DNA from 2 places in the Parabacteroides sp. Y3-G-102 genome. Region 1 is predicted to be linked to the other one. Evidence: riboswitches for the same ligand, from Rfam matches in the RefSeq annotation. Region 1 holds a riboswitch; the other holds the start of a gene.

Region 1 (5,241 bases):
CCACTCCTCACGTATACGAGGAAGTCCTTTAGCGATATCAATCGATATCTTGGGGTCGGAATACGGGCCGCTCGTATCGTAAACGATTACCGGATTGTTCTTCTTGAAGATTCGCTCTCCATGCTCATCCAAGGTTACCGTGTCCAACAATTTAATCTTACGCATACCAACCTTGATCTTATTGATCTCGCCCGGGACATAAATCTTTTCCGAGGACGGATAGGAAATACGCATATTCTTTTTAGTAGCCATATGTATTTAGTTTAGTACTTATTGATTTCCTCAATAAACCGGCGGGTTTCCTCCACGGGATCGGGGGCATTGATAATCGCGCCCGAAACAGCGATTCCGGTTATACCCGTCTCCATCAAAGGGCCTACGTCTTCCAGCGTAATACCACCTATCGCGAAGATAGGAATATCAATGTCAGCCTCCTTGCATTGAGCGATTATTTTACGATAACCATCCAAGCCTAAGATGGGACTCAAATTCTTCTTGGTACCCGTAAAGCGATACGGCCCTAGTCCGATATACGAGGCGCCTCGTTCTACGGCCAGCCGGATATCCTCAAAGGTATTCGCCGTAGCCCCGATATAGAAGATGGCATTGGAATCCAACTTGTCTTTCAGTACTTCCCAAGCGATATCCAAGGGAATGTCATTCTTGCCTAGATGACAAGCCGTAGCGCCACATGTCACGGCGGCTTCCAGATCATCGTTTACGCAGAAATCCACGATTCGCTCACATTCGTCCGCGCAGATAGTGGCACATTTACGTACGGTATCCTCATAGATCCCGTCTTTCATACGCAATTGTATCCACGAACATCCTCCTTGGATTGCCATGCGTACCTCGTCGCATTCCGTATATTTAGGTGTACGATGCGTTATAAACATCAAGCGGTTACTCCCACCAAAAGGAGGGCGTAATCCGGTTGTTCTCCGACCGACTCTTCCATTCTCATCATATCCGAAATAATAATTTAAGGCCATACTTGTAATCGTTTGAATTGTTTTATGAGTTGATCCGCAACAAGAAGGGAGGGATCGTTTCCCCAAAGGGCCCCGAGAACGGCGACACCGCCGAAGGGGATATCTCTTAATTTCGTTATTGTTTGTGAGCAGATTCCTCCCAAGGCGATCACCTTATCATCGATGATGCCCTTCGCGTTTCGCAATCCATCTAAGGGGAATCCGCTACCATATCCTTCTTTGGATATACTCTGAAAGATCGGGCTAAGGAATACATAGTCGCATACCGGTTTATACTCGATAATCTCTTCCAGACTATGGCAAGAACGACTTATACTGCCTTTATATAAAGGTGGAGCTTCCGGGTTCCTCTTGTTCAAATGGACTCCTCCTAAAGCCCTTTCTTCTGCCAAGGTAAACCAATCATGAAGAACGATCCTGTCGTAATAAGCCGGAGAGATGTTATCCAATAAGCCCTCCAATTCATCACGTTTACAATCCGGTTTACGTAGATGTAAACGAGACATTCCTTCCGCAAATAGAAGTTCGATCAAAGAAGCTTCATCCGCGAAAAAATAAGGTGTAGTAATTACGACCAGCTTATTCATGATTCCATCGGATTTTATGAAGGGCAGAGGGTGAGAAGAAGTGGTTTACAGGTCCGTGCCCTTTTCCCATGCATACATTTGCCCCGTGAACGAGCGCGTTATTCATATATTCCTTGGCTAATCGTACGGCTTCCACCAATGAATGGCCGAGTGCCATATAAGCGGCGATGGCGGACGATAGCGTACAGCCCGTTCCATGGGTATTGAAGGTCTCCACTGTTGGCGAGACCAGACAAATCGGATTATTCTCATTGATAAATAACCGATCCACCGTTTCTACTCCGGGAATATGCCCCCCCTTGATCAATAGAGCGTTACATCCTTTTTCCTGCAATTTCCGGGCGGCAAGTAAGATATCCGCCTCGTTATTGATTTTTATACCGGAAAGATATTCCGTCTCGGGAATATTCGGAGTAAGCAGTGTCGCTTTAGGGAACAACTCATCCATGATGGTTCGGATGGCGTCATCCTCCAATAATTTACTTCCGCTCGTGGATATCATCACTGGATCTAAAATGATAGAAGTCTGTTGGAAGGAAGGTAAAGTTTCAGATACGACCTTTACGGCATCCTTGTTATGTAGCATCCCTATTTTTACGGCATCTACGATGAAATCCTCAAGAATAGCTTCGATTTGTCCTCTCAAAATCTCGGGAGAGATCGCTTGGATCCCTCGCACTCCCTGTGTGTTTTGAGCGGTTATAGCCGTTATCGCCGAGGCTCCAAAAACCCCCAGCGAGGAAAAAGTCTTAATATCCGCTTGTATTCCGGCACCACCGCCACTATCAGAGCCCGCGATCGTTAAAGCTACCGGATAACGGTACGTTTCATTTTTATCCATCTAACATTCGTTTTTCTTACGGCGGCATTACCCGCATCAAGTAGTAAGGGTATGATCTCAGCCCATATAGTATGGCACCCCTTCGACGACGCAAACTTAGTGAAAAAAATCGATATTAAGATATTTCCGGCTTTTAAACGATAATTTTAACGCAAGGTTATACTTCCATAAATCGTAGACGGGAGCCTTCTGGTTTTAGAAGGCTTCCGTCATATTCATATAAACCGCCATCCCTTTTTGGTTCGGGTCTTTGCCTACGTCTAGGCGGAAGTTCTTGCCGGGTTGCATTTGGATACGTAAGCCTACGCCGTAGTTGAACTTCCATTTATTCCAGTCTACGATAGGAGCGTTTCCGATCGTACCCGTGCCGACCCAGCCAACAAAACCACACTTCGCCCAGAAATTACCGCTCTTATATTTCTCCACGCTGCCGAACATATGACGATACTCCAGAATCCCATACGCCATGGTCTTGTCACGGTACTTGCCCCAATAGTATCCGCGAAGATCGAAAGGAGAGCCAAACGAAGGAAGCTCCGTAAAAGGAACGTTTCCCACACCGATTTGTGTCTTGGCGATCCATGCCAAGGTGCTACGAGGACGAAATACTTGCTGGAATTGGCGGTATTCTAACTCGAACATCTCATAATTATATGCACCGCCTAAATACTTTCCATACACTTTAGCGATCGCGCTTAGTAACATACCGGAACTTGGGGTCGCCACGTCATTTCGTGTATCGTATTGAATCAAGCCGCCGACACCGATATTGACATAATCTCGTTTGAACTTATTGAAATAAGGATCTTCGGCCATCACCGGGTTGATATCATCTGATTTGCTGAAATTAATATCAAAAAGAGGACCCGTATATAAATGAGGCCTAACTTCCCATACGAAACGGGGATATAGTTGGAAAGAACTCTTATGGAATTTCGTTGTCGAGTCGCTCTTCTCGATTTGCTCGATCGTCTCATAGCCTTTCCCGAAATAATGCGAAGGTTCGTTCCGATAACCGTAACTGATATAAATACGGAAGCGATTCTCGTTGAAGAATAAGGTACCGGCACCGGCAAAAACGAACGTCCCGTTTAAGGTAATGTTAAATCCCGCAGGGATAAACGATCGTTGGGATATCGTATCATTCTTGTTTAAGCGAAAGCTAGCCAAAACCGCGCCACCTACGCCAAAGGAGGCTTCCGGCGTGTAAGACGGTCCGCCAAGGATAGACCACCAGATCCTTTTGTTGGCCCGTATGGAGTCTTTATGTAATTGTTTATGATAACGTTGTATTTGCTTTTCGGTCATAGGCTTACCATCCAGCATCAGCACTTCTTTCGGAATCGTGTCATTGGAAATGCCTTGCGCCTTTACGGAAAAGGCGAATAGAAGGCAGGCCATATAAATTAAAAGATATCTAAACATTATTTTAATCAATATTTAGAGGGCAAAAGTACGAAATCCTCCTAATATGTATTCTTAAAGAATCCCTAATAAAAAAGAATAAACAGCTAAAAAGAAATGCTATTACAGTCTGGGGGGTGTAGAGACGTAGCGTGCGCGCTGCGTCTCTACAGCTAAGATTGGTACAAGACCTTGCCCTCTTCGGATATTAACAGCAAGGTTAGTTCGCCGTCGGGAAGGATAGGAGCGCAATACGATTTACATTTTTGTAAAAGTAATGGGAAGAAACGATTTTGTTCTTTTTCCGCAAGAAGCTCCCATAATTCACGGGCCAACGTAATCCGATTGATTGCATCTACGGTCGCCTCCTCGCATTTTGCTTCTTTCGCTACATCTTGAAGGAAGCCTTTGTTCATGACGACTTTTTTGCTGTGTGTATCTAGGAAACCTTCCGCAAGTTTCACCGCCTTGCCGATCATGATACCTAAGATAACCTGCTTGAAACCTAAATCGGCAGCGATCTTTAGCGTCTCTCCGATAAAGTTCCCGTAATGGACGAATGATTGTGGAGGCAAAGAAGCGTATAAGCTCCGAAGGTAGCGTTCACTCTTCGCCCCGGAATTAATAACCAACGTCTCGCAACCTATCGCTTTGGCGACACTGGCTTCTTTCCGTATCGAGGCGATAAAAGCGTCCGATGAGAAAGGACGCACGATTCCGGATGTCCCGATAATGGAGATTCCCCCGATAATTCCAAGTTTCGGATTGAAGGTACGTTTCGCCAACTCCTCGCCACCGGGAACCGAGACCGTGACAATAGCGACGGAATCGGGTGAGGGCAGGAGTGGAATCAGCTCTTGCCGGATCATCTTACGGGGCGTGGCGTTTATAGCCGGGCCGCCGACTTTCAAGCCGAGTCCCGGAAGGGTCACGGTTCCGACTCCTTCACCTGCTTGGAAGATGACTCTTCCCGTATCGTCGCTTTCTGTTTCTTGACAATATTCTTCTTGTGCCATTACCGTGGCACGCTTGTGCCATCGGCTTGGCACAGCTGTGCCATCACCGTGGCACGACTCTGCCACGGCGATGGCACAACCGGATGCATCGAGAGATAATTGAACAGTAACCCGGATCCGGCTATGATTCGTCACGTCCGGATCATCCCCAGACTCCTTGATCACGGTACAGGTGGCGGAACACCCGGCCCATTCGGTATAGGCTACCGGCAACGTTATCTGTTCTCCCGAGGGTAATGTTATCTGGCTTTCTGTTTGTTCCTTCCTTGATAATAAGGCCAATAAAGCGGCTTTTGCGGCGGCGGTAGCACAAGCTCCGGTCGTATATCCGCTTTTCAAGGGAAAGAATTCGGGTAATAGGCGTTCGATTTGTTTGCGCAATCCGTCTTCACCATACACTC
Region 2 (5,241 bases), on a different contig from region 1:
GCTTACATATTCAGTCTTATAACCGAACTCCTCAGCCACGATATTGATCGTCTCCGCATCCAGGCGCTGATTGATCGAAACCATAAGGCCGATGCTCATGCAAGTACCGATAACCTCCGTTACAGATACGTCCATCATGTTCGCCAAGTCGTTGGCCGTAACGAACTCGGTCAGCTTCAATACCTTGCTTTCCAGTTCTTCCTGTTCCATCAACTCGTGCTCACGTTTCACAGCGGCGTCACGTTTATCACGACGGTATTTAGCCCCCTTATTATTCTTATTATTCTTGTTGGTCAAGCGAGCCAAAGTCTCCTTGATCTGCTTTTGAACATCCTCTTCGCTAACTTCCGCTTTCACCGGCTTCTTCAAGCGAGGCTTACGGTCGTTATTCGGACGATCGTCACGATTCGGGCGCGGATAATTCGTACCCGGCGTATTATTCACGTCTACTCGATCTTTCTTGATACGTTTACGCTTCTTCTTAGCGTCACCTTCCTCACCCGGTTTAGCAGGAGCGTTCGGTTTAATCAAAGTAGGCGAATTCGGACTCTTATGAGGAGCGCCCGGACCGTTGCTATTATTACCCGGCCGATTGTTATTAAACTTTTGCTTCTCATCACGCTCTTTCCGCTTCTCCTCCTTCGTTTTCTTCTTCGGACGAGTCGATTGGTTAAGCGCATCCAAGTCAATCTTACCGGTTACCTTGATCTTTGATTCCAATTTAACCGAGTTCAAACGGAAAAGATTATCGTCTTTTTCCTCGGTCTTCTCTACTTCCTGTTCCGGTTTCACACTTTCCACCTTAGGTTCCGCAACAACCGGTTGCTTCTCTACGGTTTTTTCTTTTTCCACTTCCACTACTATAACTTTTTCTTCTTTTTTCTCCGTGGGAGCCTGCGCAGGCTGCGCGGGTTTAACAGGAGCTTGAGCAGCGGGAGCGGCAGGCGCTTCCTTCACTTTCGGCTCTTCCTTTACCTTAGGCTCTTCTTTCACCTTCGGCTCCTCTTTAGCCTTCGGCTCTTCCTGCTGTTTTTTATGTTGTCCACCATCCAAATCGATATGACCCTTCATTACGATCTTAGGCCTGAATTCTTCCGGTATCACTGTCTTTATTTCCGCAGTCTTCTCTTCTTTCACAGAAGGAGCCTCTTTCTGCGCACGATCCGCCGCAAAATTACGATCTTTCTCAGGCAGATCCTTTCCAAACTCTTTTACGAGCAAAGCATACTGTTCATCACTGATCCTCGTGTTGGGATTATCCTCAACCGAGAACCCATTCCGGTGCAGGAACTCAACCACCGTGTTGATTCCCACGTTCAATTTTCTCTGTACTTGAATTAATTTTATAGGCATATCTAACTTTGTCGTAATACTTATTCGTTACCTTCATCTTCAAATTCCGCAGATAAGATAGCTAAAAGATCGTCCACGGTCTGCTCTTCCAGATCGGCACGTTCAATAATCTCATTGCGGTTCATAGCAAGGACGCTCTTCGCCGTATAGCATCCTATATTCTTCAGTGCGTCGATCACCCAGCTGTCGATCTCGTCGGAGAACTCATCCAAGTAGATATCCTCCTCGTCCGCTCCTTCGATATCACGGAATACGTCAATCGTATACTCAGTCAACATACAAGCCAACTTAATATTCAGACCACCCTTACCGATCGCTAAAGAAACCTCCTCCGGACGTAGATAAACCTCAGCTTTCTTTTCTTCCTCATTTACACGGATAGAAGAGATCTTAGCCGGGCTTAAAGCACGCTGGATAAACAAAGAGAGATTTGAGGTGTAATTAATCACATCAATGTTCTCGTTTCTCAACTCGCGAACGATTCCGTGAATACGAGAGCCTTTCATACCTACGCAAGCACCCACCGGGTCAATACGGTCATCGTATGACTCGACAGCCACTTTGGCACGCTCTCCCGGGATACGGGCGATCGCCTTGATCGTAATCAAGCCATCATTAATCTCCGGAACCTCCAACTCGAACAACCGCTGCAAGAAGACCTTATCCGTACGGGAAAGAAGGATCTTCGGGTTGTTATTATAGTTATCCACACGTTGAACGATCGCACGTACGGTCTCTCCCTTACGATAGAAATCGGTCGGGATTTGCTCGGATTTCGGCAGTAGCAACTCATTACCATCGTCATCCAGCAACAGGATTTCTTTCTTCCACACCTGATAAACCTCAGCGGCGATGATGTGGCCGATTTTATCCTTATACTTAGCGTACAAGCTGTCTTTCTGCAATTCAAGTATCTTTGAAGCCAAAGTCTGGCGCAAGTTTAAGATCGCACGACGTCCGAAGTCCGCGAAATGCACCTCGTCGGTCACTTCCTCGCCCACCTCACAGTCGGCGTCGATTTTACGGGCCTCCGTCAACGTAAGCTGCAAGTTCTCATCCTCCAATTCATCATCAGCCACAACCGTACGGTTTCTCCAGATCTCGAAATCACCTTTCTCAGGATTGATAATCACGTCATAGTTCTCATCCGTGCCAAACATCTTGGCGATCACGTTACGGAACGAATCTTCCAAAACGCTAATCATCGTATCTTTATCGATATTCTTCAACTCCTTGAACTCCGCAAGGGTGTCAATCATACTGATTGTTTCCTCTTTCTTGGCCATAATCTTACTTGAATCTTATTAAGTATTTTGTATATTTTATTTCATCAAATGTATACGACTCATCCTCTATCACGGTTACCTTCCGCTTAGCGCCCTCCGGTTTCACCTTCTTCTCGACAGAGACAACCACACCGTTCTCGTCGGCAGATTTCAACACACCTGTCAGCTTCGAGCCGTTTTTCAACAGCATCTCCACCTCGTTTCCGATGTTCTTGACGTATTGGCGAAGTACCTTAAAAGGAGAAGTAATGCCGGCGGAGCCAACCTCCAGCTCATAATCCTCGACGTCACGATCCAGATGCTCCTCCAAATACCGGCTCAACTCAGCGCAATCATCAATGCTTACCGCTTCATCGTTATCAATTTCAACGACTATCAGGTTCCCCGGTTTAATCACTACGTCTACTAAATAATTGCTTGAAGAGGCTAGTTTTTCCTCTACTAATTGGCTTACCACTTTCTTTTCTATCATACACATATCTGTTAAGAACAAAAGAAGGGGACTACCCGCCCCCTCCTCAACTTCACTTAATCGCCCGCAAATATACAAAAAATCAATGAGTTCTCAAAATATCCTCATCTTTTTGCAGAAAAAATTAATACGACACAAACCGGATTACGATCGATAGTAATCAGAATTAATATCTATAGAAATCCGATTTACTATTGATAGTAATATTTATTAACATTTTTATGCCTATCTTTGCTGCCGAATACGAAGGGGTGCTCGCGGAATCCTTCACGAAAGGAGCGGGCTGAGATCATACCCATAGAACCTGTACAGGTAATGCTGTCGTAGGGATTCATGCTTCTCCGATCCTTTCTATTCATCTATTTAGTTTTAAAGCAAAAAGATGAAAAGATGAAAAATGTATTGGTTATCTTGGCCGGCTCCTTGCTGGCTACAACCGCCAAGGCACAAATGCCTAGTCCGGTCGACTCCTTGAAAATCTCAAAAGACGTATCTTTAGATGAAGTGGTTATTACCGCTACCAAAGTCGGGAAAGAGACCCCGGTAGCTTATAGCGACATCTCCAAACAAGAACTAAGCAGCCGGAACAACGGGCAAGGTATCCCATTCCTTATCTCCCAATCCCCGTCTGTTATCATGACCTCGGATGCCGGAACGGGTATCGGTTACTCCGGTTTTCGTATCCGGGGTACAGATGCGAACCGTATCAATATCACGATCAATGGCGTACCGGTTAATGACTCCGAGTCTCATACCGTATTCTGGGCTAATATGGCCGATATAGCTTCCTCGGTAGAATCGATCCAGATCCAACGAGGCGCCGGAACCTCTACGAACGGAGCTGCGGCTTTTGGCGCTACGGTCGCCATGCAGACCGAGAAACCGTCCTTAAAGCCTTACGGCGAATATTCCGTATCAGCAGGTTCTTTCGGTACGCTGAAACATACGGTAAAAGGCGGCACTGGATTACTTTACGATCATTTCGCTTTCGACGCCCGCTACTCCAATATCCGTAGCGACGGCTTTATCGATCGTGCCTCCGCCCGTATGAGTTCTTACTATGCCTCCGCCGCTTTCTATGCCGATAATACATTGATTAAATTCCAAGCCTTCGGGAACAGCGAGAAGACCTATCAAGCATGGAACGGTGTTCCGTCTTATTTACTTGACACAGATCGTAGCTATAATCCATGCGGAGAATATGAGGAAGATGGAGTGAAGAAGTTTTATAACAATCAGACGGATAATTATTGGCAACACAACTACCATTTAATGGCCAGCCAGCGTATCGGAGATTTCTGGAATATGAACCTGACCCTTCATTACACCGACGGAAATGGATATTACGAGGATTATAAATCGAAAGCCAAATTCAGCAGTTATAAACTACCGGAATATATCGATCCGGAGGGTAATACCGTAAAAAAGACGGACCTTGTGCGCCGTAAATGGCTCGACAATTATTTCTATGGAGCCGTTTATAGCGCAAACTATCAACGTGACAATACCCGCCTTACGCTGGGAACCGCCGTCAACAACTATGTAGGCGATCATTTTGGCCGGGTAATGTGGACCAAAAGCGCAAACGTCTTGCCACAACCGGATTACGAATATTATCGCAATACCGGTAAGAAATTAGACTACAACGCATACGCTAAATTGACTCAACGTCTTTCCCCTCTTTTCACCGGCTATCTGGACTTACAATACCGTGGGATCCATTACACCATTAAGGGAAACGATGACAAAGCCGGGGAAGGACTGGACATTCGTAAGAACTGGAACTTCTTCAACCCGAAAGCCGGAATAAACTTCCATAACAATGGCCATAACGCCTTCGTCTCTTTCTCCGTCGCTAACCGGGAACCGAACCGTGACAATTTCACGGAGGCAGGCCCCGAGGAACGTCCTACCCACGAGACCTTATATGATTACGAGGCCGGTTATAGTTTTGGTAACGACCGTTTCCGGTTTGGAGCCAATCTCTATTTCATGGATTACAACAACCAATTGATCCTGACCGGCAAGATCAGCGAGATCGGCGAGGCCCTCACTTCCAATATAAAGGATAGTTACCGAATGGGTATCGAGCTTACCGGAGGTGTACAAATCACCTCTTGGCTAAATTGG

The links. Region 1 has a riboswitch for thiamine pyrophosphate ahead of thiD (bifunctional hydroxymethylpyrimidine kinase/phosphomethylpyrimidine kinase). Riboswitches for the same ligand answer to the same signal wherever they lie in the genome.
Region 2: another riboswitch for thiamine pyrophosphate. It lies ahead of NBH16_RS13780 (TonB-dependent receptor); the one in region 1 lies ahead of thiD (bifunctional hydroxymethylpyrimidine kinase/phosphomethylpyrimidine kinase).

The regions. Positions count from the first base shown of each region.
Region 1 is NZ_JAMOKU010000032.1:28,297-33,537, reverse strand. Features, by position in the region: gene thiC (phosphomethylpyrimidine synthase ThiC) at 1-252, opposite strand, end outside; gene NBH16_RS15695 (thiamine phosphate synthase) at 264-992, opposite strand; gene NBH16_RS15690 (thiamine phosphate synthase) at 983-1,579, opposite strand; gene thiD (bifunctional hydroxymethylpyrimidine kinase/phosphomethylpyrimidine kinase) at 1,572-2,420, opposite strand; TPP riboswitch at 2,415-2,512, opposite strand; gene NBH16_RS15680 (BamA/TamA family outer membrane protein) at 2,616-3,845, opposite strand; gene cbiD (cobalt-precorrin-5B (C(1))-methyltransferase CbiD) at 3,998-5,241, opposite strand, start outside.
Region 2 is NZ_JAMOKU010000025.1:69,493-74,733, reverse strand. Features, by position in the region: gene infB (translation initiation factor IF-2) at 1-1,353, opposite strand, end outside; gene nusA (transcription termination factor NusA) at 1,374-2,639, opposite strand; gene rimP (ribosome assembly cofactor RimP) at 2,644-3,111, opposite strand; TPP riboswitch at 3,349-3,459, shown strand; gene NBH16_RS13780 (TonB-dependent receptor) at 3,502-5,241, shown strand, end outside.